DNA from 4 places in the Streptomyces sp. KR80 genome. Region 1 is predicted to be linked to each of the others. Evidence: riboswitches for the same ligand, from Rfam matches in the RefSeq annotation. Region 1 holds a riboswitch; each other region holds the start of a gene.

Evidence for each region. Region 1 has a riboswitch for cyclic di-AMP ahead of ACTWQI_RS13175 (NlpC/P60 family protein). Riboswitches for the same ligand answer to the same signal wherever they lie in the genome.
Region 2: another riboswitch for cyclic di-AMP. It lies ahead of ACTWQI_RS18340 (transglycosylase family protein); the one in region 1 lies ahead of ACTWQI_RS13175 (NlpC/P60 family protein).
Region 3: another riboswitch for cyclic di-AMP. It lies ahead of ACTWQI_RS17585 (murein hydrolase activator EnvC family protein); the one in region 1 lies ahead of ACTWQI_RS13175 (NlpC/P60 family protein).
Region 4: another riboswitch for cyclic di-AMP. It lies ahead of ACTWQI_RS00480 (M23 family metallopeptidase); the one in region 1 lies ahead of ACTWQI_RS13175 (NlpC/P60 family protein).

Annotation. Positions count from the first base shown of each region.
Region 1 covers NZ_JBQQCD010000007.1:124,712-131,855, reverse strand. Annotated here, with positions in the region: gene ACTWQI_RS13190 (esterase/lipase family protein) at 1-622, shown strand, start outside; gene ACTWQI_RS13185 (M23 family metallopeptidase) at 848-2,440, shown strand; gene pcrA (DNA helicase PcrA) at 2,489-4,969, opposite strand; cyclic di-AMP (ydaO/yuaA leader) riboswitch at 5,244-5,459, shown strand; gene ACTWQI_RS13175 (NlpC/P60 family protein) at 5,468-6,637, shown strand; gene ACTWQI_RS13170 (hypothetical protein) at 6,694-7,047, opposite strand.
Region 2 covers NZ_JBQQCD010000012.1:70,322-77,465, reverse strand. Annotated here, with positions in the region: gene def (peptide deformylase) at 131-700, shown strand; gene ACTWQI_RS18360 (TetR family transcriptional regulator) at 789-1,433, opposite strand; gene ACTWQI_RS18355 (acyl-CoA dehydrogenase family protein) at 1,580-2,806, shown strand; gene ACTWQI_RS18350 (TIGR03943 family putative permease subunit) at 2,828-3,577, opposite strand; gene ACTWQI_RS18345 (permease) at 3,574-4,614, opposite strand; cyclic di-AMP (ydaO/yuaA leader) riboswitch at 5,106-5,283, shown strand; gene ACTWQI_RS18340 (transglycosylase family protein) at 5,287-6,420, shown strand; gene ACTWQI_RS18335 (cupin domain-containing protein) at 6,556-7,053, opposite strand.
Region 3 covers NZ_JBQQCD010000011.1:105,706-112,849, reverse strand. Annotated here, with positions in the region: gene ACTWQI_RS17600 (bifunctional acetate--CoA ligase family protein/GNAT family N-acetyltransferase) at 1-1,217, opposite strand, end outside; gene ACTWQI_RS17595 (HPr family phosphocarrier protein) at 1,350-1,631, shown strand; gene ACTWQI_RS17590 (GntR family transcriptional regulator) at 1,774-2,475, opposite strand; gene ACTWQI_RS17585 (murein hydrolase activator EnvC family protein) at 2,641-3,441, opposite strand; cyclic di-AMP (ydaO/yuaA leader) riboswitch at 3,456-3,609, opposite strand; gene ACTWQI_RS17580 (M16 family metallopeptidase) at 3,839-5,206, opposite strand; gene ACTWQI_RS17575 (M16 family metallopeptidase) at 5,233-6,588, opposite strand; gene ACTWQI_RS17570 (DNA gyrase/topoisomerase IV subunit A) at 6,824-7,144, shown strand, end outside.
Region 4 covers NZ_JBQQCD010000001.1:104,561-111,704, forward strand. Annotated here, with positions in the region: gene ACTWQI_RS00470 (MalY/PatB family protein) at 1-964, opposite strand, end outside; gene ACTWQI_RS00475 (GNAT family N-acetyltransferase) at 1,040-1,513, opposite strand; cyclic di-AMP (ydaO/yuaA leader) riboswitch at 1,772-1,935, shown strand; gene ACTWQI_RS00480 (M23 family metallopeptidase) at 1,939-2,730, shown strand; gene tgmA (putative ATP-grasp-modified RiPP) at 3,156-3,347, shown strand; gene ACTWQI_RS00490 (peptidoglycan recognition protein family protein) at 3,601-4,713, shown strand; gene ACTWQI_RS00495 (class I SAM-dependent methyltransferase) at 4,739-5,380, opposite strand; gene ACTWQI_RS00500 (GNAT family N-acetyltransferase) at 5,477-6,046, opposite strand; gene ACTWQI_RS00505 (hypothetical protein) at 6,190-6,444, opposite strand; gene ACTWQI_RS00510 (acyl-CoA thioesterase) at 6,719-7,144, opposite strand, start outside.

The DNA of each region.
Region 1 (7,144 bases):
CCTCCTCCTGCACGGCTTCATCGACAATCGCTCCGTCTTCGTCCTGCTCCGCCGCTCCCTGCGCCAGCACGGCTGGGACCATGTCGAAGCCCTCAACTACTCCCCCCTCAGCTGTGACATCCGGGCCGCCGCAGACCTCCTCGGGCGGCACATCGAGGAGTTCTGCGAGCGCACCGGACACGACCGGGTGGATGCGGTCGGGCACAGTCTGGGCGGGCTCATCGCCCGCTATTACGCTCAGCGGCTCGGCGGTGACACCCGGGTCCGCACGCTGGTCACGCTCGGCACTCCGCACTCCGGCACCCGGATCGTGCCGCTGCTGTCCGCGCACCCGATCATCCGGCAGATGCGCCCCGGCTCCGATGTGATCGAGGAGCTGGCACTGCCCGCACCGGGCTGCGCCACGCACTTCGTGAGTTTCTGGAGCGATCTGGACCAAATCATGATTCCGCTGGAGACCGCCCAGCTGCGCCACCCCGATCTGGTCGCACACAACGTGCAGGTCAGCGGCGTCGGCCACCTCGCTCTGCCGGTGCACGGCGCGGTCGCGGCGGGAATCCGCCAGGCGCTGGACGCGGCGGCCGAAAACGGGGGCGGTTCGGAGGCGGCCTCCGTCGCCTGATCCCCTCGGGCAAGGCGAAGCACGGTCGAACGGCATTCGAACGCAAGGCCAAACTACGACCGTCAGTCAACCGAAAGACGGCTAAATGCCCGTTACTTGGCGAGCGGAAACCTGCGGAAGATTGTCGCCGTCGCGTACCGCCGGGTACAGTCACCGCACTGCACTGCCCTGGGGGCCACCCCAGACCCCCCAGCTCCTGTTGCCGAGGCGAAAGAGAAGTTGGTGGTGAACGACCGTCACCCATCGGGGAGCGCGAGCTCGCCCCCGACTGCCCACGCCGCTGCCGAGGCCCCGTACGGGCTGTACACCGGCTATGGCGAGCAGGGCGCCCACAGCGGCTACGCCGGGTACGACGGCACTGCTTCTCAGAACAGCTGGGGCACCGGCACCTTCGACCACCTCGGCATGGCCTACGGCGACGCCGACCCGCTCTTCGGGGCTCTGCCGGGCAGCTATGACACCGGCCAGTACGCGACCACGCAGTGGGACACCACGGGCTCCCCGTCCGTCTCCTACGACGCGTACGGCGCGCAGACGTACGGCGCAGCGGGCACGTACGGCGGAGCAGACACGTACGGCGCAGCAGGCACGTACAGCGGGTACGACACGACGGCGTACGGCACCGGCAGCTATGACGTCTCCACCCTGTGGGCGGCCAACATCCCCGCCCAGGCGGGCCCCGCTCCGGTCGAGACCCTCGACGGCACGGGTCAGTGGGATGCCGGCGCCTGGACGAACACCGGCGTCGAGTACGGCACCACGCATTACACGACCGGGGAGTATGAGACCGCGCAGTGGGCCGAGCAGCCTCCGGCGCAGACCCAGACCTGGGACGTCTCGGCCCAGGCGGCTATGCAGGAGTTCCAGGGTGGCGCGCCCGAAGCCATGACGGACGTGGCCGAGGAGCCCTACGCCTCGGTTCCGGAAGCCGAGGCCGAATCCACCGCCCTCTTCGAGGCCCTGGACCCCACCGGTTTCGACGCCGGCCCCGGCACCGACCCCGGCTCGTATCCGGAGGAACACCCGGGATTCGACACCGATGACAGGGTCGTGTTCGCTTCGGCGCCGGGCCGCCCGGTCGCCCGCAGCGTGAGCCGGAGCCGACGCCGCACCCCCGGCCGTTCCGCGCTCCTCACCGTCGCCGTCCCCTCGGTCGCCGTGATGGGCGTGGCCGGCATCGCCGCCGCCTCGGTCAGCGGCCTCGGCAAGGACGACAAGACCGAGCAGGCCGCGCCCGACACGGGCGTCAAACCGGCCGCGGCGAACAGCAAGCTCGACACCCAGCTCGCCTCGCTCACCGCCGATGCCGACGACTTCGCCGACCGCGCCAGCCGTACCCAGGAGCGCCTCGACCTCAAGCAGCGCCAGCTCGCAGAGAAGAAACGCAAGGCGGAAGAGGCGGCCCGCCGGGAGGCGCTCCGGCCGAAGTACGCGCTGCCGGTTGAGGAGCAGGGGCTCAGCGCGTACTACGGCCAGGCGGGCGTCAACTGGATGTCGGTGCACAGTGGCATCGACTTCCCGGTCAGCTACGGCACGCCGGTGATGGCGGCGACCGACGGCACGGTCCGTACGCAGTACAACCTCTCGTACGGCAACATGGCCATAGTCACCGCCCCCGATGGCACCGAGACCTGGTACTGCCACCTCAGCAGCACCAAGATCCGCTCCGGCTCCGTCAAGGCGGGGGATGTCATCGCCTATTCCGGCAATTCCGGCAATTCCACAGGCCCGCACCTGCACTTCGAGGTACGGCCCGGCGGCGGATCGGCCATAGACCCTCTGGCCTGGCTCCGCAACCACGGCCTCGACCCGACCTGACCGGCCCGACCCACCCCCTCACAGCACTGGGTGGCACACCGGTCGGCTCTACAGCTTCTCCACCGGCGCATAGCGCAGCAGCAGAACCTTCGGCTTGTCGTCGCCGAAGTCGATCGTCGCCTTCGCGTCGTGTCCGCTGCCCGTCACCGACATCACGGTGCCCAGCCCGAACTGGTCGTGCGTGACCCGGTCCCCGACCGCCAGCGAGATCACCGGCCGGTCCGTGGCCTTCCGCGTCGACCACCCGCTCGGCCCCGCCTTCGAGCGCGCGGACGACGACAGCGACGAACCCAGCCCGGCCAGGGCGCCCGCCGACGCCGACGGCGTCGCAGGCCCCGAGCGGCGCCACTCCACATAACAGTCCGGGATCTCCTCCAGGAACCGCGAGGGCGGGTTGAACGACGGCTGACCCCAGGCGCTGCGCATGGTCGACCGGGTCAGATACAGCCGCTCCTGCGCACGCGTGATCCCGACGTACGCCAGCCTGCGCTCCTCCTCCAGCTCCTTGGTCTGCCCAAGTGAGCGCAGGTGCGGGAAGACACCGTCCTCCATGCCGGTCAGGAAGACGACCGGGAACTCCAGGCCCTTGGCGGTGTGCAGCGTCATCAGCGTGATGACCCCGGAGCCATCCTCGCGCTCGTCCTCGTCGGGAATCTGGTCGGAGTCGGCGACGAGCGCGACCTGCTCGAGGAATTCGGCGAGTGTGCCCGGGTTCTCCTCGGTGCGGTCCTGCTCGAACTCCAGTGCCACAGCGGCCAGTTCCTGGAGGTTCTCGATCCGCGTCTCGTCCTGGGGGTCCGTGGACGCCTGCAGCTCCGCCAGATAGCCGGAGCGCTCCAGGACCGCCTCCAGCACGGCCGCGGGCCCGGCGCCCGATTCGGCGACGGTGCGCAGCTCCTCCATCAGCGCGTTGAACCGCTTCACGGCGTTGGCCGAGCGGGCCGCCATCCCGTACGCCTCGTCCACGCGGCGGAGAGCCTGGGCGAAGGAGATCTTCTCGCGCAGTGCAAGGGCCTCGATCATCGCCTCCGCGCGGTCGCCGATGCCGCGCTTGGGCACGTTGAGGATCCGGCGCAGCGGCACCGTGTCCTCGGGGTTCGCGAGCACCCGCAGATACGCGAGAATGTCGCGGACCTCCTTGCGCTCGTAGAAGCGCACACCGCCGACGACCTTGTAGGGCAGCCCGACCCGGATGAAGATCTCCTCGAAGACACGGGACTGAGCGTTCGTCCGGTAGAAGATGGCCATATCGCCGGACTTCGCCTCGCCCGCGTCCGTGAGCCGGTCGATCTCGTCGGCGACGAACTGCGCCTCGTCGTGCTCGGTGTCGGCGACATAGCCGGTGATCGCGGAGCCCGCCCCGGCATCGGTCCACAGGTTCTTCGGACGGCGGTTCTCGTTCCGCTCGATGACGGCGTTGGCCGCGCTGAGAATGGTCTGGGTGGAGCGGTAGTTCTGCTCCAGCAGGATCGTGGTGGCCTGCGGATAGTCCTCCTCGAACTGGAGGATGTTACGGATCGTGGCCCCGCGGAAGGCGTAGATCGACTGGTCGGCGTCGCCGACCACGCACAGCTCTCCGGCGTGCTCATCGGTCCCCACCAGCTCGCGCACCAGCATGTACTGCGCGTGGTTGGTGTCCTGGTACTCGTCGACGAGGACGTGCCGGAACCGCCGCCGGTAGTGCTCGGCCACGTCCGGGAACGCCTGCAGCAGGTGCACCGTGGTCATGATGATGTCGTCGAAGTCCAGCGCGTTGGCCTCGCGCAGCCGCGACTGGTACAGCGCGTACGCCTCGGCCAGCGTCTTCTCAAAACCGTCGCTCGCCTGCCCGGCGAAGGTCTCCTCGTCGATGAGCTCGTTCTTGAGGTTGGAGATCTTGGCGCTGAAGGCCTTCGGCGGATAGCGCTTCGGGTCGAGGTCGAGGTCGCGGCAGACCAGGGACATCAGGCGCTTGGAGTCGGCGGCGTCGTAGATCGAGAAGCTGGAGGTGAAGCCGAGCTTCTTGCTCTCACGGCGCAGGATGCGGACGCAGGCGCTGTGGAAGGTGGACACCCACATCGCCTTCGCCCGGGGCCCGACCAGGGCTTCGACGCGCTCCTTCATCTCGCCCGCGGCCTTGTTGGTGAAGGTGATCGCGAGGATCTGGCCGGGGTGCACCCGGCGGGTGCCCAGCAGATACGCGATGCGGTGCGTCAGCACGCGGGTCTTGCCGGACCCGGCGCCGGCCACGATGAGCAACGGGGCCCCGGTGTGGACGACGGCGGCGCGCTGCTGCTCGTTCAGCCCCTCGAGCAGCGCTGCGGGGTCGACCGCGGGGCGTGCGGCACCGTCGCGGTAGTACGCGTCCCGGCCGCCGGGGTCCCCCGTGCCGGTGTGCGCCGGAGGAGCGTCGAAGCGCCCGCCGAAGAGGTCCGCCGGGATGTCCTCGGGCGCCCCGGCATCCTCGGGAGGCGGAGGAGGTTCCTCCGCACCCCGGTGTCCCGGATGCTCCAGATCCGCCAGAAAGCTGTCGTCGAAAAGGCTGCTCATCGCAGCCGAGTCTAGGCCGCCGGACCGACAGACCACGCCGCTTCCCGCTTCTCACCTCCCGGCCGTCGGGAGCCGTCGGCAGTGACGCGATCCGTAACGGAATGGCGTCTTGAGGACGCGACGCGTAACCGAAATCGACTGAAACGATCACAGCGCAAAAAGGTCACGAAAAGGTTTCGGGCATATCGAACATCAGCCTTCACAGCAGCCCCACAGGTTGGCTACCGTGCTCGATCAGGCGGCCCGCACCCCCCGCTGGCGACCGCGTCGGCACGGGCAGCCTCCGCTGAGTCCGGTCTGCCCACGTGGCATCCGGAGCCGGGGACCCGACCCCCCTCTTGTCGCGCACCTGGACGGGAGGGACCAGAACCACCGGGGTGAATCGGCCCGCACGCGCAGCGCCCAGAGCCCGCCGCGGACGGGTCGTAGGGCAACCTTCCGATCCGCCCGAACCCGACAGCTAACCCGGTAGGCGGTCCACGGAAGGAGTCGTGCGTCTTGCCGTCGCACCGCAAACCGCGGACCAACATTCTCGCCTCCCCCGGCTCGAGCCGAGCCGCCGTAGGCCTGACCACCGCGGCTCTCGCCGGCGTCACGCTGCTCTCCCAGAGCGCGCAGGCGGCGCCCCGCGAGCCCGCAGAGCCGAAGCCGCAGAGCATCGAGGACGTACAGAAGAAGGTCGACGACCTCTATCGGCAGGCCGGTACGTCCACCCAGGAGTACAACGCGGCCAAGGAGCGCGCCGACCGGCAGCGCACCAAGGTCGACGCGTTGCTCGACGACGTGGCGAAGCGCACGGACAGACTCAACGACGCGCGGCGGCAGTTGGGCAGCTACGCGGCCGCGCAGTACCGCAACGGCGGTATGGACGGGACCGCGACCTTCCTCCTCGCGGACAACCCGCAGGGCTACTTCGAGCAGAACCATCTGATGGACCGGATGACGGGCCGTCAGCGCCAGGTCGTCGAGGACTACCGCGACCAGCAGGAGGCGGCGGCGAAGCAGCGTGTCGAGGCCACCCGGAGCCTGGAGACGCTGTCCGAGTCGCAGCAGAAGCTGCGGACCAGCAAGGAGTCCGTGCAGGCCAAGCTCGCCGAAGCCCGCGAGCTGCTGTCGAAGCTGACCGCCGAGGAGAAGGCGCGGCTGGCGGCGCTGGAGCGCAAGAAGAAGGAAGAGGCCCGCCGCAAGGCCGAGGAGATCGCGCGGCAGCAGCGCGAGGAGCAGGCCCGCAAGGAACGAGAGCAACGGGAGCGTGAGCGCGAGCAGGGCGACGGCTCTCAGACCAGCCCCGGCACCGGGTCAGACTCGGACTCGTACTCAGCCAAGGCGGCCGAGGCCATAGCCTTCGCGCGGGCGCAGATAGGCAAGCCGTACGTGTGGGGCGCCACCGGCCCGAACTCGTACGACTGCTCCGGCTTGACCCAGCGCGCGTGGAAGATGGCAGGGGTGTCGCTGCCGCGCACCACGTGGGACCAGGTGGAGATCGGCACGAAGGTCGCCATGAAGGACATGAAGCCGGGCGACCTGATCTTCTTCTACGACGACATCAGCCACGTCGGCCTCTACATCGGCGACGGCCAGATGGTCCACGCCCCGAAACCCGGCGCGAACGTCCGCACCGAGTCGATCACGTACATGCCGTTCCACAGCGCCGTCCGCCCCGCGTAACTCACCGCAGAGCGCATGCGGAGCGCCCCGCCGACCCCGTCGGCGGGGCGCTTCGGTCAGACCCAGAGCACGGCGATGAAGATGTTCGCGACCGTCATCAGGCCGACCGTGCCGAAGGCGGCCTTGTCGGCCCGCTCCTCGTCCCGCTTGACGTAGACCAGGGCGAGGATGGCGACGAGCACCGCCAACTTCACGCCTATCTTGAGGTTGTTGACGGCCTCGCCGTCGGCCTGGTTCAGGCCGACCAGTGCGAGGCCCGTGACCAGCATCGTCAGTGCGCCGTGCAGCATCGCCGGGGTGAAGCGCGCGGTCCCGGCGCCCATCGCCTTCATCTGGGTGAGGAAGCCACCGAGGAGCGAGGCGATGCCGATGATGTGCAGAGCAACGAAGACGTTGATGAGTAGGTCCATGGCGCGGAGCCTAACCGGGCCCATAGCACCGGGCGCCGGTCAGGTTTGCCTCAATCGACCGCTCGGTCGCGCCCGCGCGGAGAACCGGCAGAGCCGG
Region 2 (7,144 bases), on a different contig from region 1:
CGCCCCCTCCGTGCCGGTTTGCCAGCCGGGAGGCTGCGGTAGGGGCTCAGCCTATCGAGATCCACCGGCGGGCCCCGAACCGCCACCCGCCCGCGGACGCCGGTGACCGGGCGGACCGTACGCTGGGCCCGTGCGACATGGTGCGATTCCCGGCAGTTCCGGACGCGTGCGGCCGATGCGGATACTCGGTGACCCGGTGCTGCACGCGCCCGGCCGTGACGTCACCGCCTTCGACACGGCGCTGGCCCGGCTGATCGAGGACATGTACGCCACGATGTACGCGGCGTGCGGTGTCGGTCTCGCTGCGCACCAGATCGGTCTCCCCTTGCGGGTGTTCGTCTACGACTGCCCGGACGACGAGGACCGCCGCCACCTCGGGCACGTGGTCAACCCACGGCTCGTCGAGGCCGACGGCGTGACGGTGACCGGGCCGGAGGGCTGTCTGTCGCTGCCCGGGATCGAGGCCGGGACGCCCCGCTTCGACCGCGCGGTCGTCGAGGGTGTCGACCGCACCGGGGAGCCGGTGCGGATCGAGGGCACCGGGTTCTTCGCGCGCTGCCTGCAGCACGAGACGGATCACCTGGCCGGGGGGATCTTCACCGACCGCTTGACGGGACTGCGGCGGCGCCGGGCGCTGCGTGCCGCCCGGCGCGCCCCGTGGTTCGCGTCGGCCGGGGCTTCTGCGGCCGGGCACCTGTAAGCCGGTTGGGCAGGGCGAGCGCACGGGCGGCCGCGGTGCGCGTGCCGTACCTCAGCCGTGCCGTACCTCCAAGGCCGGAGCCGTGCCGTCAGAAGGCCGGTCCGCCCAGGCGGTCGCCCGCCGCGGCCAGCCGCCCCCAGAGCAGGTCCGCGAGGCTGCGCACCAACTGGTCGCGGGAGCAGGGCCGTTCCCGGAGCCACCAGTCACCGGCCGCGTGCATCATGCCCACGATGCCGTGCCCCCAGGCCCGGGCCAGCTCGTCGCCACCCGGTCCGAGGTCCACCCGCTCGGCGATGACCTGGGCGAGTTCCTCGCCCATCCGGCGGAGCAGCGGTGCGGAGTGACGGCCCACGTCGAATCCCTGCTCGCCGGGCTGTGCCTCGTCGGAGGGGTGCATGAGGAAGCGGTAGACCTGCGGCCGCGCCTCGATGGCGGAGAGATAGGTGTCGAGCGTGTTCTCGACGCGGTCACGGCGGTCGGCGGGGGCGTCGAGCGCGGCCCGCAGCCCGGCGAGCAGAGCGTCGGTGTGGCGCGCTGCCAGCGCCCGGTAGAGCCCGCCCTTGTCGCCGAAGTGCCGGTAGAGGATCGGCTTGGTGATGCCGGCCTCGGCGGCGATGGCGTTCATGGACGCGCCGGGGCCCTCGCGCAGCACGACCCGGTCCGCGGCCTCCAGCAGTTCCTTACGGCGCCGTTCTGCGGCACGCTGCTGATCGTCCCGCTGACTGGTCTCCATGGTCTCTCCCCGCCCGTGTGCAGTGGTGCCTGCGCGCAACGTAACACCTGGGAGCCGAGAAGATCGGATGGCGACGAGGAGTTGACACTTTCTACTAGCTGGTAACAGACTGTGGTTACCGCAAGTAACAGGCAGGTGGAGGGGACATGGCCGAGTTCACGCTCGAGCTCAACGAGGATCAGCAGACCGTCCGGGAGTGGATCCACGGCTTTGCCGCGGATGTTATGCGACCGGCGGCCGCCGAGTGGGACGAACGCGAAGAGACGCCGTGGCCGGTCATCCAGGAAGCTGCCAAGATCGGCCTGTACTCCCTCGACTTCTACGCGCAGCAGTACTTCGACCCGACCGGCCTCGGCATCCCCGTGACCATGGAGGAGCTCTTCTGGGGCGACGCGGGCATCGGCCTGTCCATCGTCGGCACCGGCCTCGCGGCGGTCGGCGTTCTGGCCAATGGCACCGAGGAGCAGGTCGGCACCTGGATCCCGCAGATGTACGGCGACGCGAACGACGTCAAGGTGGCGGCCTTCTGCTCCTCCGAGCCCGACGCCGGTTCGGACGTCTCCGCGATGCGCACCCGGGCGGTCTACGACGAGGCCAAGGACGAGTGGGTGCTGAACGGCACCAAGACCTGGGCCACCAATGGCGGCATCGCGAACGTCCATGTCGTCGTCGCCGTGGTCGACCCAGAGCTGGGTTCCAAGGGCCACGCCTCCTTCATCGTGCCTCCGAACACCCCCGGACTCTCCCAGGGCCAGAAGTTCAAGAAGCACGGCATCCGCGCCTCCCACACCGCCGAAGTCGTCCTCGAGGACGTCCGCATCCCCGGTCACTGCCTGCTCGGGGGTAAGGAGAAGCTCGACGAGCGCCTCGCCCGGGCCCGGGAGCGCGCGAAGACGGGCGGCGAGCGTGTTCGGAACGCCGCCATGGCCACCTTCGAGGCATCCCGGCCGGCCGTCGGCGCCCAGGCCGTCGGGATCGCCCGCGCCGCCTTCGAGGTCGCCCTCGACTACGCCAAGACCCGCGTCCAGTTCGGCCGGCCGATCATCGACAACCAGGGCGTCGCCTTCCAGCTCGCCGACATGCGCACCCAGATCGACGCGGCCCGGCTGCTGGTCTGGCGCGCGTCCTGGATGGCCACCGCGGGCAAGCCCTTCACCAGCGCCGAGGGGTCGATGTCCAAGCTCTACGCCGGCGAGGTGGCCAAGTCCGTTACGGCCCAGGCCATGCAGATCCTCGGCGGCAACGGCTTCACTCGCGAATACCCGGTGGAGCGTATGCACCGGGATGCCGCCATTTACACCATTTTCGAAGGGACCAGCGAGATTCAGCGTCTGGTCATCGCGCGCACCCTCTCGGGCATGTCCATTCGCTGATCCGGCAGCGGTCGCCCGCCGTCAGCCCGCGGGCGGTCTGGAGTCCGCGTACGGGTTCGCTGGCTCGGGGACGCGCCGGACCGTCTCGACGTCGAGTGCCGCCGCCGCGGAAGGCGTGCCCATGGTCCCCACTGGCCGCCAGGTGCCGGTCACCGTGACCCAGGAGTCGGCCGGCGGGGGAGCGGTGCCGTGCATCGCGACCTTGATCGACTGCGAATCGGCCGCACAGCAGCTCAGGATGAGCCGGGTCAGGTACCAGGTTCGGTCGTTGCCGGGTGTGACGAAGCCGGTGAGCCGCACCGTACGGCCCTCCAGGCTCCGGCCCCGGTCCTGCCGTGCGCGGGCCCGGAAGTCCGAGAGCCGTAGGGCGACCGGGGAGGTGTCGGGCAGCGGAGCGAACCGCGCCTGCGTCCCGGTCGTCCGGTCGGACTCGCGTGCGGCGGTGTAGGAGCCGAGCGCGGGCGGGGTGAAGAACAGCAGAGTGATCGCCGGGAAGAACAGCAGCCAGGCGATCCGCGGCCCACTGCTGTGATCGTGACCGTGCCCATGGTCCCCGTAGCTGCCGTCGGACTCCGCCGAGCGCTTGGTGAAGGGGAAGCCGTCCCGCGCGGCGCCGACCATTCCCAGGGCGACCAGCAGCACCCCTGAGACGATCAGCAGCGGCCGCAGGCCCTCCTTCACGTACCGCAGGTACACCTCGCTGAGGAGCGAGATTTGCAGGACGCCCGCGCCGGAGAGCAGAAGCAGCAGAACCTGGACATTCCGCCTCACAGGATCCACCACCCGACGAGTGCGCTGCAGGCGACGGCGACCAGCGTCGTCGCCGTTGAGAACCGGGCGGCGAACGCCCGCCCGAAGGTGCCCGACTGCAGGGCGATGAGTTTGAGGTCGACCATCGGCCCCACCACCATGAACGTCAGCCTGGCCGTGGGGGAGAAGCCGGTCAGCGAGGCGGCGACGAAGGCATCCGCCTCCGAGCAGACGGCGAGCACCACGGCCAGCGCCGCGAGGAAGGCGACGGACAGCCACGCCGACCCGGAGAAGGTGTCCAGCACCGAGTGCGGCACGGCGACATTGAAGGTTGCCGCGGCCATCGCCCCCAGGACCAGGAAGCCGCCCGCGTGCAGGAAGTCGTGCTGGAAGCCGAGCCGGAACTCCTCCCACCGGCTGTGCCCCGGCCGGTGCCCGCCGGTGCGGACCGGTAGCCGCAGCCACTCCGCACGGCCCAGCCGGATCCACAGCCACCCCATGACCACGGCCGTGATCAGCGAGGCGAGAAACCGCGCCACCACCATCTCGGGCCGACCGGGGAAGGCGACGGCCGTCGCGGTGAGGACGACCGGATTCACCGCTGGAGCGGACAGGAGGAAGGTGAGCGCGGCGGCGGGGGCGACCCCGCGGCGGATCAGGCTCCCCGCCACCGGCACCGACGCGCACTCGCAGCCGGGCAGGACGACGCCGGCGGCGCCCGCCACGGGAACGGCGAGCGCGGGCTTCCGGGGGAGGACCCTGCTGAAGACATGGGCGGGAACGAACGCGTTGATGGCTCCCGAGAGCGCCGTACCCAGCAGCAGGAACGGCAGGGCCTGGACCACGATCGCGACGCAGATGGTCCGCCACGCCTGTAAGGCGGGCGCGTTGAGGCCGCCGACCCCCTTGGCCACGGCGAATGCGGCACCGAGGAGGAGCGCCGTGGTAGCCGCGAGGGTCCACGCGGACTGGTCGAGGGATCTTCTCCGGGCTAGGGGTGCTCGGGGTGCCGGTGAGGTCACCAGCGAAGCGTCGATCAGCTCGTCCGCTCTCTCCACACCGACTCCGAAGGTTCGCGACCGGGGGCTCTCACGATAGTGGGCAGCGGCTTTCGCCTCGGTACGCCGGGCGGCGATAAGGGTTATTCATCCGATTCGCCGGATACATCCATGAGCACCAAAGAGGCTGCTAATAGCTTCAATACAGCAAACGTGAACACCTCTGCTAAATCGGACAATCGGCCCCAGGTGAGCCATCTCACAGAACAATCCTGTGTTCATGCGCTGCTGGGTGCACGAAAGGGGCACATCCCCCAACTCGGTTACAGCTCGCCGATGGTGAGGAGTCGTTCCGTAGTAATGCCTATCGCTCTCGGGCAAGGGGCGGCAGCGCAGCGTGACACCACGCCAAATGGATCTCCGATAAAGCAATCCGCGGAATACCCGCTACTTGTCGCGAAGAAATTGATGCGTCTAGTTTTGCGCTGCCTGCCCATCGAAAGGGTGGGCGGCCTTCTGCCGGAGCGCCGAGTCCTGCCGCCGGCCGAAGGAGAACCACAACGCACCACGGCAGGAGCGGGGGAACCAGGTAAGTGCCGTACCTCGCGAATTTGTGAGGCGCGGCTTGGGGTGAAGACGTGCCGCAGCGCAAGGCGCTGGTCAGGGCGCGGCCGGGCAACTCCAGCCCGAACCCGACAGCTCACCTCGCAGGCGTAGGAGAGGAAGATCCCTATGTCTGCACGCGGTCGTCACCGCCGTTACAAGCCAAGTCGAGTTTCCCGAGCCTATACAGCCGCCGCCGCGGGCGGCGCCGGTATCGCGCTCCCCTTCATAGGCGTCAGCCACGCGAATGCCGCCTCCGTCGACACCTGGGACAAGGTTGCGGAGTGCGAGAGCACCGGCAACTGGAGCATCAACACCGGCAACGGCTTCTACGGTGGACTGCAGTTCACCCAGGACACCTGGAACGAGTTCGGCGGCACCGAATACGCGCCCCGGGCCGACCTGGCGTCCAAGGAGCAGCAGATCGCCATCGCCGAGAAGGTGCTCGCGGTCCAGGGCCCCGGCGCCTGGCCGGTGTGCTCGGGCAAGGCCGGCCTGACCAAGGGCGGACCCGCGCCCGAGGTCTCCCCCCAGGGGAAGAAGGCGTCCGCCCCGGCCGAGAAGAAGGCCGAGTCCAAGCCCGCCGCTGACAAGGGTGGGGCGAAGCCCGAGTCGTACACCGTCGTCCCCGGCGACTCCCTCTACAAGATCGCCACCGCTGAGCAGGTCTCGGGCGGCTGGCAGACGGTCTACGAGGAGAACCGAGAGGTCGTCGGCGACAACCCGAACCTGATCTTCCCGGGTCAGAAGCTCTCCATCGGCGACGGGAAGGCCGAGGCCACGCCGAAGCCGCCGGCCCCCAAGCCCGCCGCTCCCAAGCCGGAGAAGCCGCGGCAGGAGGCGCCGAAGCAGAACGCCTCCGGCTTCACCGCGCCGGTCGACGCCTCGCCGAGCACCCCGTACCGCGCTTCCGGCGGCAGCTGGGCCAGCGGCTACCACACGGGTGTCGACTTCTCCGCCCCCACCGGCAGCATGGTGAAGTCCATCGGTGCGGGCGAGGTCGTCTCCGCGGGCTGGGGCGGCTCGTACGGCAACCAGGTGGTCATCCGCCACGTGGACGGCAAGTACAGCCAGTACGCCCACCTGTCCTCGCTGTCCGTCTCCCCGGGGCAGAAGGTCTCCGGCGGTGACCGGGTCGGTCTGTCCGGCTCGACGGGCAACAGCACGGGTCCGCACCTGCACTTCGAGGTGCGCACCAGCCCGGACTACGGCTCGGACATCGACCCGCTCGCCTACCTTCGCGAGCACGGCGTCACGATCTGAGCCCGCGACATCGGGAGGGCATCTGCCCCCTCTCCTCACGACTGAGGCGTCCGAACCTGGCGACGGGGGCGGGCGCCTCAGTCGTTGTCGTCACCCGCGCGTCCGCGTTCCGAGGGCGCGGCTGAGGACCCGTGGTCATGAGGCGCGGCACAGGGCGCGGATGAGTCCGGCGTGCAGGGGATAGCGCGCGGTCAGTTCGGCCTCGTCCCCGCCCTCGTAGTCGGCCGGGGTGAAACCGGGGGCCATCGTGCAGCCGAGGAGCGCGCGATCGCCGCCGGGGCGTACCCGGGCACCCATCCATGTGCGGCCCGGCACGACGAACTGCACGTGCTGTCCGGCGCGGACGTCCTGCCCGAGCACCTCCACCCGGGAGTCCCCGCCGGGCTCCAGCAGCAACAGCTCGACGGGATCGCCCAGGTAGAAGTGCCAGACCTCGTCGCGCGGCAGCCGGTGCATGGCGGAGAAGTGGCCGTCCTCGACCGACAGCAGGAGGAGGATCGCCGAGCCGGAGGGGATCCCGTCCGCCGACTCCGGTCCCGCCCAGGTGCGGCGGAAGAGACCGCCCTCCAGGGGCAGCGGTTCCAGGCCGTACATGAGGACCAGTTCGCCGGCCGAAGGGATGGGATCACGCATGCACTGCCTCCGCGCCACGCTCGTGTGTGATGGACTTCACAGTATTCGGTATTCCGCTTCATGCATTGCGCGCGGACTGCCGTGTTCCGGC
Region 3 (7,144 bases), on a different contig from region 1:
TGGCCCGCACCGCGCCGGTGCAGTCCGGAGAGGAGCGCGATGCCGATCGCGCCGGACTGGGAGAACAGCCCCAGCCGTCCGGCGGGCGGCAGCTCGGGGGAGAGCGAGGCGTTGAGGCGTACCGCGGGGGCGGTGTTGAGCAGGCCGAAGGCGTTCGGCCCGATGATGCGCATGCCGTACGAGCGGGCCTGGCGGACCAGCTCGCGCTGCCGGTCGCGCCCGGTGGGCCCGCTCTCCGCATAGCCGGAGGAGACCACGACCAGACCCTGCACCCCGTGCTCGCCGCAGTCCGCGACGACGGCCGGCACATGCTCGGCGGGGACGGCGACGACCGCCAGATCCACCGGCTCGGCGATCTCGTGTACGGAGCGGTGGGCCGGGACGCCCTCGGGTTCGAGGGTCGGGTACCCCTCGGGGAATGCGTGGTTGACCGCGTGCACCCGGCCCGTGAAGCCACCGTCGAGGAGATTGCGCAGCACCGTGCGCCCGACGCCACCGGGCGCACGGCCCGCGCCGACGACGGCGACGGAGCCGGGGGCGAGCAGCCGCTGGACGGACCGGGCCTCGGCGCGCTGCTCACGGCCGCGCTGGACGGCCAGCGACTGGTCGGTGGGTTCGAGGTCGAGTTCGAGGCGGACGACGCCGTCCTCGAAGCTGCGCTCCTGGGTGTAGCCGGCGTCCGTGAACACCTTGATCATCTTGGTGTTGGCGGGCAGCACCTCGGCGGCGAAGCGGCGGACACCGCGCTCGCGCGCGACGGCGGCGATGTGTTCCAGGAGGGCGGAGGCGACGCCGCGGCCCTGGTGGGCGTCCTGCACAAGGAAGGCGACCTCGGCCTCGTCGGCGATATCAGGGGGTACCGCGAAGCGTCCGTTGAGGGTGGCGGTGGGAGACTGGCGGGACGATGCGGGCATCCCACGGGAGTCGATCCGGTCGTAGCGGACCGTGGCGATGAACTCCCCGCCGACCGTGGCGGCCAGTCCGACGCGGTCTACGTAGTCGTGGTGGGTGAAGCGGTGGACGTCACGGTCGGAGAGCCGGGGGTACGGTGCGAAGAAGCGGTAGTACTTCGACTCGTCCGAGACCTGTTCGTAGAAGCTCACCAAGCGCTGCGCGTCGTCGGGGGTAATGGGACGGATCTGCGCCGTGCCACCGTCGCGCAGCACGACGTCGGCCTCCCAATGGGTCGGGTACACATGCTCCGACGGCGTCCGCATGAGGCCAAGCGTACGGGCGGGGGGTGGAGCGGAGCACTCCACACGACGTGAGAGACTTGACGGACGCGACTGGTCTAGACAACCGTGACCACCTAACCTGACACGACCTGACACCACCCGAAGGGCAACACCATGGTTGAGCGCCGCGTCACCGTCGGCTTCGCTGAGGGCCTGCACGCCCGGCCCGCTTCGATCTTCGTCCGCGCCGCGACCGCCGCCGGCGTTCCCGTGACGATCGCCAAGCCCGACGGTAGCCCGGTCAACGCCGCCTCGATGCTCGCCGTACTGGGCCTGGGCGCCCAGGGAGGCGAGGAGATCGTCCTGGCTTCCGAGGCCGATGGCGCCGAGATCGCTCTGGACCGCTTGGCGAAGCTGGTCGCGGAGGGGCTCGAAGAGCTCCCTGAGACCGTCTGAATTCTTCTCCGCTCCGCCGATTCGGCGGCGGCGGAATGCATGAGAGAGCCGCGGTGGCCGTACTCGCCACCGCGGCTCCCTTCTTTTCTGCTTTTCCCGCAGTGCCCAGAGGAATTCCCGGCCTTTGTATACAGGCTTTCTGTTAATTCCGGGCGCTCACCGTGTTTACGGCGGGTTTCGAAGTTCTCACATGAGGCGGGCGACGGCGCCGATATCCGGCGAGGGTGCGCTCGGTGTGCACCGCCATGACGGCGCGCGCCCGGTCGGCGTCACCGCGCGCCACCGCGTCCGCTATCGCCCCGTGCTCCTCCCAGGAGTCGACCGCCCGCACCGCCGCCTCGGGCACGTACATCCAGGCGATCTTCAGCCGGACCTGGGTGAGCAGCGCAGCCAGGCTGGGGCTGCCCGAGGCCTGGGCGAGCGTCTCGTGGAACCAGCCGCCCAGCGACCGCAGATCCGCCAAGTGTCCACGCCGGGCGCGCTCCTGCCCCAGTCGCACCAGTCCGCGCAACACCTTCAGGTGTGCTTCCGTGCGCCGCTGGGCGGCACGCGCGGCGCCCAGCGGCTCCAGGAGAGCGCGGATGTCGAGCAGGTCCGCCGCCTCCTGCTCGGACGGCTCGGCCACACAAGCGCCCGCGTGCCGCCGGGTGGTCACGAAGCCCTCGGACTCCAGGGTGCGAAGGGCCTCGCGGACGGGCACCCGCGAGACGCCGTAGCGCCGGGCCAGGACCTCCTCGGTCAGCCGGCCGCCGGGCGGGTGCACCCCCGCGACGATGTCGTCGCGAATCGCCTGACAGACCGCGTGCGCCGGAATGCGGCTCCTGGCCACTGTTTCGCCACTCACACTCGACCCCGCATGGCCGGACCTCCGCTTTAATCCCCGTGAAACACGCTCGAACACCGCTTGTTCAGGGACTCTATTGCAATGCGGTTGAATTTCCGACAGCGACGGCCCGGATATGGATATCTTTTGGCCAAAGGACCGGCCAGACGGGGCCTGGTCGGTGCCTCAGAGGCTCACGCCGTGCGAGCGGAGATATCCGATCGGGTCGATGTCCGAGCCGTAGTCCGGGGACGTCCTGGCCTCGAAGTGCAGATGCGGACCGGAGGAGTTGCCGCTGCTCCCCGACAGGGCGATCTGCTGACCGGGGGTGACACGCTCGCCGACGGAGACTCCGATGGACGAGAGATGGCCGTACTGCGTGTACGTGCCGTCGGTCATCTTGATCACGACGTTGTAGCCGTAAGCGCCGGCCCAGTCGGCCTCGACGACGGTGCCCGCCCCGACCGCGCGGACAGAGGTGCCCGAACCGGCGTGGAAGTCGACGCCGGTGTGGCTGCCGGAGGACCACGCACCGCCGGAGGCCCCGTACTGGGCGGAGACGTAACTCCCCTCGACCGGCAGGACGTAGGTGTTCAGGCGCTTGCGCTCGGCCTCGCGGGCGGCGCGCTCCTTCGCCTCGCGCTCCTTCTTGGCCTCGGCCTCGGCGGCGCGCCGTGCCTCCTCGGCTCGCTTCCTCGCCTCGGCCTCGGCCTTCGCCCGGGCCGCGGCTCGTTCGGCGGCCTCCTGCTGCGCCTGGGCCTGCCGCTCGATCGTGTCCTCGAGGGTGTCGCCGGCGACGATTGCCTGGCGCAGCCCGGTCTCCTCGGCTTCCGGTGCCTCGGCGGAGGGGGCGGCGAGCGCGGGCGTGGCGGCGAGGGAGGCGACGACGCCGGTGGCGGCGAGCGTGGCTATGCCCGCGAGGTTCGCGCCGGAGCGCGCAAGACGGCGAGGCCGGCGGTGCTTCCCGGCGGCACGGGTGAACGCCATGGGGCGGCGTACTCCTTTCCTTCCTTCTCGCCTACCGGGTTAGCTGACGGGTTCGGAGCAGGAAGGTCTCCTACGGGCCCTCTCGGAGAGGCACCCGATTCACCCCAGGGGACGTGGGTCCCCGGCTCCCCTGGCTCGCGCCGTACGGGGACTCGGCGATGGCTGCCCGGGGCCGCGGATGCGGCCGGTGGTCGGCCGGACAGCCGGACCGACGCTAAACGGGACATCTGTCAAGCACCAAACGGATACAGGGTTTTGTAGCGCACACCACAGAAGAACAGGCAGCCTCACCAACAAAACGGACAGGGGCCACACCACCCCAAACGGCCGTGCCCCGGCGCCGTGGAGGCGCCGGGGCACGTCATATCCCTGGAAAAGGGAGGATTCTTGGTGGCGGTCAGCCGCCGACGACCTTCACCTCGCCGATGCCGAGGGCCCGTACGGGCTCCTCGATGGCGGACGCATCGCCGACGAGGATGGTGACCAGACGGTCGACCGGGAAGGCGCTGACGGCCGCCGCCGTCGCCTCGACCGTGCCGGTGTCGGCGAGCTGGGCGTACAACTGGGCCTGGTAGTCGTCCGGCAGGTGCTGCTCGACCTGATCGGCGAAGGTGCCGGCGACCGCGGCCGCGGTCTCGTACTTGAGCGGTGCGACACCCACCAGGTTCTGCACGGCGACATCGCGCTCGGCGTCCGTCAGCCCCTCGGCGGCGAGAGTCCGCAGCACCTTCCACGCGTCCCCCAGGGCCGGGCCGGTGGAGGCGGTGTCCACCGACCCGCTGATGGCGAGCAGCGACGCGCCCGTGCCGTCCGGAGCAGATCGGAGCACCTGACCGAAGGCGCGCACGCCGTACGTGTAGCCCTTCTCCTCGCGCAGCACCCGGTCGAGACGCGACGTCAGGGTGCCGCCGAGGCAGTAGATGCCGAGCACCTGGGCGGGCCACACCCGGTCGTGCCGGTCCGAGCCGACCCGGCCGATCAGCAGCTGGGTCTGCACGGCTCCTGGCCGGTCGACGATGACGACACGCCCCGTGTCGTCGGCGGTCACCGGCCGCACGGGGCGGGGCTCGGCGGTCCCGCCGGTCCATGCCCCCAGGGTGTCGCCGAGCACCGTGGCCAGGTCGATGCCGGTGAGGTCGCCGACGACCACGGCGGTCGCAGTCACCGGCCGGACGTGCGCCTCGTAGAAGGCCCGTACGGCCGCGGCGTCGATCCGCTCGACCGTCTCCTCGGTGCCCTGTCGCGGGCGGGACATCCGGGAAGCGGCCGGGAACAGCTCCTTCGAGAGCTCCTTGGCGGCCCGCCGGGCGGGGTTGGCCTGCTCGTGCGGGATCTCGTCGAGCCGGTTGCGGACCAACCGCTCGACCTCGTTGTCGGGGAACGCGGGCGCGCGCAGGGCGTCGGCGAGCAGACCGAGCGCCTTGGGCAGCCGGGAGGCCGGGACCTCGAGCGAGACGCGGACGCCGGGGTGATCGGCGTGCGCGTCGAGCGTGGCACCGCAGCGCTCGAGCTCGGCGGCGAAGTCCTCGGCCGTGTGCTTGTCGGTGCCCTCGGACAGCGCCCGCGCCATGATCGTGGCGACGCCGTCCAGCCCCGAGGGCTCGGCGTCGAGCGGGGCGTCCAGGTTCACCTCCACCGCCACGACCTGCTGGCCGGGGCGATGGCAGTGCAGCACGGTCAGGCCGTTGGGCAAGGTGCCGCGCTGCGGGGCCGGAAAGGCCCACGGCTTGGCGACTCCGCCCTGTGGCTGGGGGTGGAAGGTCATCGTGCTACCAGTGGGGGTGGCGTCGTTCACTGGGCCGCCTCCTCTTCTACGGTCTCGTCGGCGGCCTGGCTGTCGGCGGGGGCGGTCGGCTCGTAGACCAGGACCGCGCGGTTGTCCGGGCGCAGCCGAGCGGCGGCCACCGCTCGGACCTCCTCGGCGGTGATGTCGAGCACCCGCTGGACGGCGGTGAGCGCCAGCTGCGGGTCGCCGAACAGCACCGCGTACCGGCACAGCTGATCGGCGCGGCCGCCGACGGTGGCGAGCTGGTCCAGCCACTCGCGCTCCAGCTGCGCCTGGGCCCGCTCCATCTCCTCGGAGGTGGGCCCGTCTTCGGCGAAGCGGGCCAGCTCCTCGTCGACCGCTGATTCGATGTCCGGGATCTCCACACCGCCGGAGGCCTTCACGTCCAGCCAGCCGAGGGACGGCGCGCCGGCGAGGCGCAGCAGACCGAAGCCCGCGGCGACGGCCGTACGGTCGTGGCGCACCAGGCGGTTGTGGAGGCGGGAGGACTCGCCGCCGCCGAGGACCGTGAGCGCCAGGTCGGAGGCGTCCGCCGCGCGGGCACCGTCGTGCGGGAGGCGGTAGGCGCACATCAGGGCACGGGACGGGACCTCCTCCTCGACGACCTCGCGCAGCTGCTCGCCGATGACGTCCGGCAGTGAGCCGTCACGCGGCTCCGGCTTGCCGTCGTGGGCCGGGACGGTGCCGAAGTACTTCTCGATCCAGCTGAGCGTCTGCTCCGGGTCGATGTCACCGACGACCGACAGCACCGCGTTGTTCGGCGCGTAGTAGGTGCGGAAGAAGTTCCGCGCGTCTTCCAGGGACGCGGCGTCCAGGTCGGCCATCGAGCCGATCGGGGTGTGGTGGTACGGGTGGCCCGCGGGGTAGGCCATGGCGATCAGCCGCTCGAAGGCCGTGCCGTACGGCACGTTGTCGTAGCGCTGGCGGCGCTCGTTCTTCACCACGTCCCGCTGGTTGTCCAGGCTCTGCTGGTCGAGCGCGGCGAGCAGGCTCCCCATGCGGTCGGCCTCCAGCCAGAGCGCCAGCTCCAGCTGGTGGGCAGGCATGGTCTCGAAGTAGTTCGTCCGCTCGAAGCTGGTGGTGCCGTTGAGGGAGCCGCCGGCGCCCTGGACCAGCTCGAAGTGGCCGTTGCCCGGCACCTGGGCGGAACCCTGGAACATCAGGTGCTCGAAGAGGTGCGCCAGGCCGGTCCGGCCCTTGACCTCGTGACGGGAGCCGACGTCGTACCAGAGGCAGACCGCGGCGACCGGGGTCAGGTGGTCCTCGGAGAGCACCACGCGCAGGCCGTTGGCCAGGCGGTGCTCGGTCGCTGTCAGGCCGCCGGAACCGGCCTGTTGCGTGGCCGTGTGACCCATGGGCATGTACGTCCCTTCGATCGCGGGTGTGACTGCAGGTCGTGAACAGTGCTGCCACTGTATGCAAGCGCGCTGCCACCTGGCGAAGTTCCCGTACCGTGCGGAGCTCACACGGGTCGCGGACCACGTTGTCGGCGGGTGGGTCCACAATGGTCCGCGTCAGACCCTCCCTCCCCTCGCCGCCTTCGGCGCAGGGAGGGGCCAGGACCCGCTCAGGCAGTTCTAAGGAGCAGCAGCCGCGATGGCCCGCCGCAGTACGAAGACCCCGCCGCCGGACGAGTTCGAGGAGCGCATCCTCGACATCGACGTCGTGGACGAGATGCAGGGATCCTTCCTGGAGTACGCCTACTCGGTCATCTACTCGCGTGCGCTCCCCGACGCCCGCGACGGCATGAAGCCGGTGCACCGCCGCATCGTGTACCAGATGAACGAGATGGGCCTGCGCCCCGACCGGGGCTATGTGAAGTGCGCCCGGGTCGTCGGCGAGGTCATGGGCAAGCTGCACCCGCACGGCGACGCCTCGATCTACGACGCGCTGGTGCGCATGGCGCAGCCCTTCTCG
Region 4 (7,144 bases), on a different contig from region 1:
AGGTGCCCTGCGGCTGCTCGTACCGTACGCCGGGCAGCCGGCTCGCCAGCAGCTCGGCGAGCAGTCGCCGGTTCTCGTCCAGGCCGACCAGGAGCGCGTCGAGCCAGCCACCACCGTGTCGCAAGGCGACGGTATGAGCGATGATGCCCACGTGGCTGGGCCCATGGCTCACCTCCTCCGGCATCCGCGCCAGATCGGTCGCCGCGGTGCTCCCGGCCACCGCCAGTGCGGCCTTCAGACCGGCCAGGTTCCATCCCTTGGACGCCGACATCAGCGAGAACGCGTTCTCCGCCCCCGGCACCGACAGATAGGGCACGAACTCCGCGCCGGGCAGCACAAGGGGCGCGTGGATCTCGTCGGCGACCACCCTCAGCCCGTGCCTGCCGGCCAGCTCCGCCACAGCGGCCAGTTCCTCCCTGGTGTGCACGGTCCCGGTCGGATTGTGCGGGCTGCACAGCAGATACGCGGCGCGGCCACCGCCCGCCACGGCCTGCCGGAACGCGGACTCCAGGGCGTCCAGGTCGATCCGGTGCCCCGCGCCCAGCGGCGCCTCGACGACGCGCCGGTCCATGTGCTCCACGAAGGCGTAGAACGGCGGATACACCGGGGAGTTGACCACGACCGCGTCCCCCGGCCCGGTGATCAGCTTCAGCGCCTCGACGATGCCCAGCATCACGTCCGGCACGATCGCCGTACGCTCCACCGCCACGCCGTCCCAGCCCCACCGCTTCCGCGCGAAGTCGTCCAGCGCCTCGGCGTACTCCGTCCCGGTCGGGTATCCCGTGTCCCCCAGCTCCACCGCCTCGCAGACCGCCCGCGCCACGGGCTCGGCGAGCGGTACGTCCATCTCCGCCACCCACAACGGCAGCACGTCCGGCGGGTAGGCCCGCCACTTCATGCTGGTACGCAGGCGCAGCTCATCAAGGGAGAGCCGGCGCAGGGGATTGGGCTCCTCGTACGACATGCGGATCAGTATGCCGGGGGGGGCGGCCTCCGCCGCAGAACAGCAAACGCCCGGCGCCCCAGCAGAGCTGTTCACTCATGAGCTCGAGCGCGCAACGTCGGCCTGGAGCAGTCGAGGGGACACGGCGAAGCCGTGACGGGAGTACGCCGAGATCGCCCGGGAGCTGGAGTGAACCGTCACACGCTCAAGCCCACGTTCATGCGCGAGCGCCAAGACCGCATCAATGAGCCGACCACCCAGGCCGGTATCTCTCTCCTCCGGCACCACGTACACACACTGCAGGTCGCCCGATGACCGTTCGAGGGCACGCGGGCTCGGCACGCGCTGCGTGACCGCCAGCCACGCCATGCCAATGACCACGTCGTCGCGGACCATAACCATGCAGTGGTGAGAGGACGCCTCCTCCTGGGCCCACGTCACGAAATGATCGACGAAATCGTCGCGCGAGGTGACCGGGGTCTCTCCCTTCTCCAGTAACCACTGCCACCGAAGCTCAGCAACAGTGACCAGATCATCGGGCAGGGCGGGACGAATAGCGATGCTGTTCACACCGACATGCTGACGCAGTTCGACCAGACGCCTCACGAGAGAAGCCGGCCGCATGAACGAACCAACGCGTTGCGCCGGCATCCCCCTTTGCCGGGGATATCGTGCGTACCTATCCCGAACTCCCACCGCGCCAAAGCAAGTTGATCGCGCATCCGCCTGTAAAGGCTTGTGTTCGACCCCAAGGCCCCTCTAACGTGCTCGGCGTTCGAATACGAACACCGCGTGGCCGGACCGCCGAATCCTGCCCCCGGCGCGCGGCAGCATGTCACCCCCACACCGCCGGGCAGGAGCGGGGGACCCACTCGCGCCGTACGGAGAGTACGTACCGGACGGCTAGGGGTGAAGCCGTGACAGCCCACGGCCGGGCGAACCTCCAGCCCGAACCCGACAGCTCACCTCGTAGGCGTCCGGAGTACGGAGCCACCATGACGTCTGCAGTTGGACGACACCGCGCCCCACGCCCACAGAGCACCCCGCGGCGCCTCATCAGCCGCGTCTCTGCCGCCGGCGCCACCCTCGCCTTGCCGGTTGTCGGAGCCGGTACCGCCAACGCCCTGGACGGAGGCAGCGGCACCTACACCGTCGCCTCCGGCGACACCCTGTCCACCATCGCGGAGGAACGAGGCATCGAGGGCGGCTGGCAGCAGCTGTACGAGGACAACAAGTCCGTCATAGGCGATGACCCAGACCTCCTCTCGATCGGACAGAAACTGTCGCTCGACGGCCCCACCGACACCAGCCCCACCGGGACCAGCACCAGCACCACGACGGCCACCCAAGCCTCGTACAGCTCGGACAAGAAGGAGACGGCCCCGACCGCCGTCCTCCCGGTCAGCGGCGGCATCCTGACCGCCGGCTTCGAAGACAGCGGCGACCTCTGGTCCAACGGCCACACCGGCCAGGACTTCGCCGTACCGGTCGGCACCACCGTAAGGGCCGCCACCGGCGGCACCGTGGTCTCGACGGGCCGGGACGACGCGTTCGGCTACGAGGTCGTCATCCGGCACGACGACGGCGAGTACACGCACTACGCGCATCTGTCACAGATCGATGTGTCATCGGGCACCACGGTAGGCAAGGGCGACCGCATCGCACGCTCCGGCTCCACCGGCAATGTCACCGGCCCTCACCTGCACTTCGAGGTGCGCACCACCCCGAAATACGGCTCGGCCATCGACCCGCTGGACTGGCTGCGGGACCACGGCGTGAAGACCTGATGCAGGTCACCCTGGATCGAAGATTTACCGGCAGGCTCGGTGCTGTGGTCGGCTACGCCCGGTTCGTGCGCGCAGATGGCCAAGGAATGCAGCCGCACACGGTGCGATCACAGCCGTAGACCCGGGGCACCCGTCATTCGTGAGAGCGACTAGCCGGGGCGAGCCGTGCCTCCTCGGCGGCGTGCCGGGCCAGGGACGTACGTCGCTGCTGGCTCGGCGGGCCCGGATGTCACCGCGGCTGCCGTTGCGACCACGAGCGTGATCGGTGGCCGCGTGCGTCGGCAGCTCGCCGATCGTGGTCGAGATCCGACCGCCATGGTGACGACCGGGCTGCATGGCCGCCACCTCCCACACCCTGCTGGACACCCCTGCCCGATGGGCAACTTCAGAGGCTGCCGCCCCTCCCGGCAGCAGGAGAAGACGTGATGAGACCGTTCGCCTTGAACTACGCCCGCCCGGCCGCGCAGCCGCCCGTCGTGATTCCTTACGCCTATGACCGCACACGGCAATTGAATGTCCTGCCCGACGGGCGCCCGGCCATCAGCGACCACGCTCTGCTGAAGGCATACGGCACCACCACCTCCACCGCCGGTTCCAAGACGCATTTCGATGATTGACGGGCGTCATGGTCGGCCTTCAGCTCCTCCGCGTGAGGGCGTGACGTAGCCGCCACCTTCCCGCACGCAGCTCGTACTGAGGTGCACGAGTCCTTCGTCCCGGCAGCACCTCATGCTGTCGTGGTCTCGCCACTACACCGTTTAAGAACAAGGAACATCCGACCCCATCGCTTGTCATGGCCATGCATCGGGCACAACTGTCTTACCGACACTCGGTCGCCGACTCCCCCCCACGCTGCAGAAGGAGACCGACATGACTGCACGGCCACACCTCGACCGGCGCGCCGTGCTGCGCGGTGGACTCGCCGCATCCGCCGCCGGTGCACTCGGGCTGGGCACGGCGGGCGCCGCGAGCGCCGTCGCTCCGCACACAGCAGCCCGTACGCGGAGCGCGGCACGTACGAAGGCCGCCCCGCAACCGCGCATCTACACCACCGCCGAGTGGGGCGCGCGCCCTCCGTCGAGCGACATCGTCATCCTCGATCACGTCCCCACCTATGTCGTGGTGCACCACACGGTCAACCCCGGCAACAGCAATGACTATTCGCTGAAGCACGCGAAGAAGATCTGCCGGGACATCCAGAACCTTCACATGGATACCAACGGCTGGGCCGACACCGGACAGCAGTTCACCATCAGCCGGGGCGGTTACGCCCTCGAAGGCCGGCACCAAAGCCTGGACGTCGTACGCGGCGGCACCCAGCACGTGCAGGGCGCCAACGTGGCGAACCACAACAGCGAGGTCATCGGCATCGAGAACGAGGGCCTCTACACCAACGTCGACGTGCCAGACGCGCTGTGGGACTCGCTCGTCGATCTCGTCGCCTGGATCGTCGCGCAGTACAAGCGACCGGTCAAGAACATCATGGGTCACCGGGACTTCAACTCCACCGAGTGCCCCGGCGATGTGCTCTACGGACGGTTGCCGGAGCTGCGCGACGAGGTGGCGGGCAGGCTGGGCGTCTCGAACGGCCCGGGGCCCGTAGTCTGGCCCCTCCTGCGACCGGGAGACACCGGACCGCGCGTGCGCGCCGCCCAGCACCTGCTGCGCGCCAGGGGCTTCAACTCACTCCGCGCGGACGGTGTGTTCGGCGCGGCCACCAAGACTGCGGTGGCCAAGATTGCCGAGCTGCACGGCATTCGGCCGCATACCTGCTCGGCCCTTCGTCACCGCGTGGTGGACGAGACCGGCTACCTCGGCTCGGACATCTGGCCGCTGCTCACCCCTCGGCTGTCGGCAGGCCAGAACGGCGAGGTGGCGAAGGCTGTGACTACCCTACGCGGCGCGGGCAGCGAGGCCGCGACCGCCGCGATCCGCCCGGGTGCACCGCTCAGCACGCTCAACTGGCAACACCTGCTGTCCTGACGGGCGGAGCCTCTACCCTCCCGGTTCACGCGGCCAGCGCGCGTAAGCAGGGGCGCCGTGCCCAGAACAGCACGTGGCCACCATCCCCTTCGGGGACGAACTCTTCCTGCTCGACCGTGAGGCCGGCTTGTGTGATCCAGGCTCGGCTGGTGGCGGCATCGGCGTGGCTCCACCACATGGCGACTCCGCTGTCCAACCAGTTCTCGTCAACGCCGGTCCAGGCACCATCGCCGGTGATGCCGAGAAACAGGCCGCCAGGCCGTAGCCAGGAGGTGATCCTTTCCAGCAGCGGAAGCTGTTCGTCGCACGGGACGTGGATCAGCACATAGAGAGCCACCACCGCGTCGAAGGATCCGTCTGCGAAGTCCACAGCGGTGGCGTCGGCCCGGATGAACTCGGCCTGCGGAACACGTTGCTGAGCCCGGAGAATCTGCACCTCGCTGAGGTCGACACCAGTGAGCCGGTGTCCTGCCGCCGTCAGGTCACGCGCGACGGGCACCCCGCTGCCGCAGCCCAGATCCAAGATCTCGCTTCCGCCTCGAAGCCGCTCACACAAGCGGCCGATCCACGGTTGATACTTCGACTCAGAGCCGAAGGCCTCGTCGTAGCGGAGCGAAAGTGCGTCATACCCGCGCCGAACCAGGTCCTTCGGATCGTCGAGATTCACGGTGAGGCACGCTAATGCGCCGTGTCGACGTCTCGCGAACGCTTTCGGCACGGCGATCGAACCCCTGCACGCCGGTGACGTAGCCGTGCCCGGCCTTCAAGAGCACGCGCTCATCCGGACGTGCAGGTGCCCCTCCGTCGGGAAGTTCGGGGGCTCAGCGGGAAGGACAGAGCGAAAGACGTACTGGCATTTCTCTGCCACCCGGCACGAAGCATGATTGCCTGAGGAATGAAGCAGGGCCAGGCGAGCCACCGGCATCACGCCCTGCGAACCAAGGGCCCATCGGGACACCGCTTCAAGGGCGCGGGGAGCGATTCCTCGCCCCCTGACTTCAGCCGATGTCCAGTAGCCCATCTCTGCTGAGCCTCTGGTTGGCCCCGCTCCTTCCTTGATCACGACATTCCCGACGGGACGGCCGACATCGCTCTCCCCGCTTCCACACGCCAGCACGGCAAAGCTGAGCCGCGTACCCGTGGCCCACCCTTCACGCTGATCACCGACCCATCGACGAGCCGCTGCCTCGCTGTCGAGACAGGTGGTCAACCAGCGGCGCAAAAGCGGATCACGATGAGCCGCAACGAGCGCTTCCGCATCCTCAACTCGCCACGGTCGCAGTCTCAATGCAGGTGCGGATGCAGTTGCTTCCACCGACAGGCTGACGACCACGACGCTCCTCCATCGATTCTGCGGCTGATCGACGACCTACTCGCAGAGGAGTCGGTCTTGCCCGCCAGGCAGTGCCTAGGCTCGTTGTCGCGTCGGCACTGGAGAAGGGTGCGACCATGGCCGCTCACGGTGAATTCGCCAGGTCACATCGATTCCCACCTCGCCTGGGGCAGTCGGCCCCTCGGGCACCTGCACGCCTGACCCGAGTCCCACTCTTCCTTGCTGCGGGCCAAGAACTCGGCGGTCTGCTGCCGGTCATGGCAGGCTGCCCAGGGCATCCAGGGCAGGAGGTGGTCGAGCGACTCGGTTTTCGCCCGGTCCAGGGCCTCGACGTCGCTCATACGCCAGCGACGCAGCTCAACCTGGTCGAAGCGGAGGGTCTCAGCAGGCTGTCCCATGGCGCAATGCTGCCTCAGCTCCGCCTGGTCGACCACGCATTTACCAGCGCCGTGTGGTCCACGATGCCGACGCCGGCCAGGGGCCGGGGCCACACCGACGACCCCTATGTGATCCAGGACGCCCCGCGGGCAGCACGAGCCAGCGCTACGGCTCCCAGAGTGCTCCTCGGCCTCCCCCGGGGTTGGTGGCGCGTGCCCGGCTGGTGAGCACCCGCGCGAGGAACGCGAGCCGCTGCGGGCTACAGCCCGGTTGCACCCCATGGGCCGTGGCTTGTCACGACGCCTCCCGCTTCCGTGGCTTGATGAGAGCGCACAGCTGCCGGGCCTGGGCCAGTAGGACGCCGTCCTGACCCCAGATGGTGATGTTCTGGTCGCACAGTCCCGCTTCGGACAGGGCGGTGTCGGCGGCCACCAGCCGCCAACTGTCCAGCGGGCCGGGGTCGGTGCGGACGTACACACTCAGGCTGAGGGTGGCCATAGCGGCGGGCTTGCTGAACCGGGTGTACATCGCGGGCAGCCAGGCATCGGAGAGGGCCGTGAGCAACGCTGGCCCGTCGCTCGGTTCGGGCGGTCGGTCCCCGACGATGGCGGGGCGGATCCAGCTGGCGGTCTGAGACTTCTGCGCGCCGGAGAAGGGCGGGTCTCCCAAGGCGGGGCGGTATATGAAGTTGCCGAAGAACGGCGGTGTCATCCCGTCAAT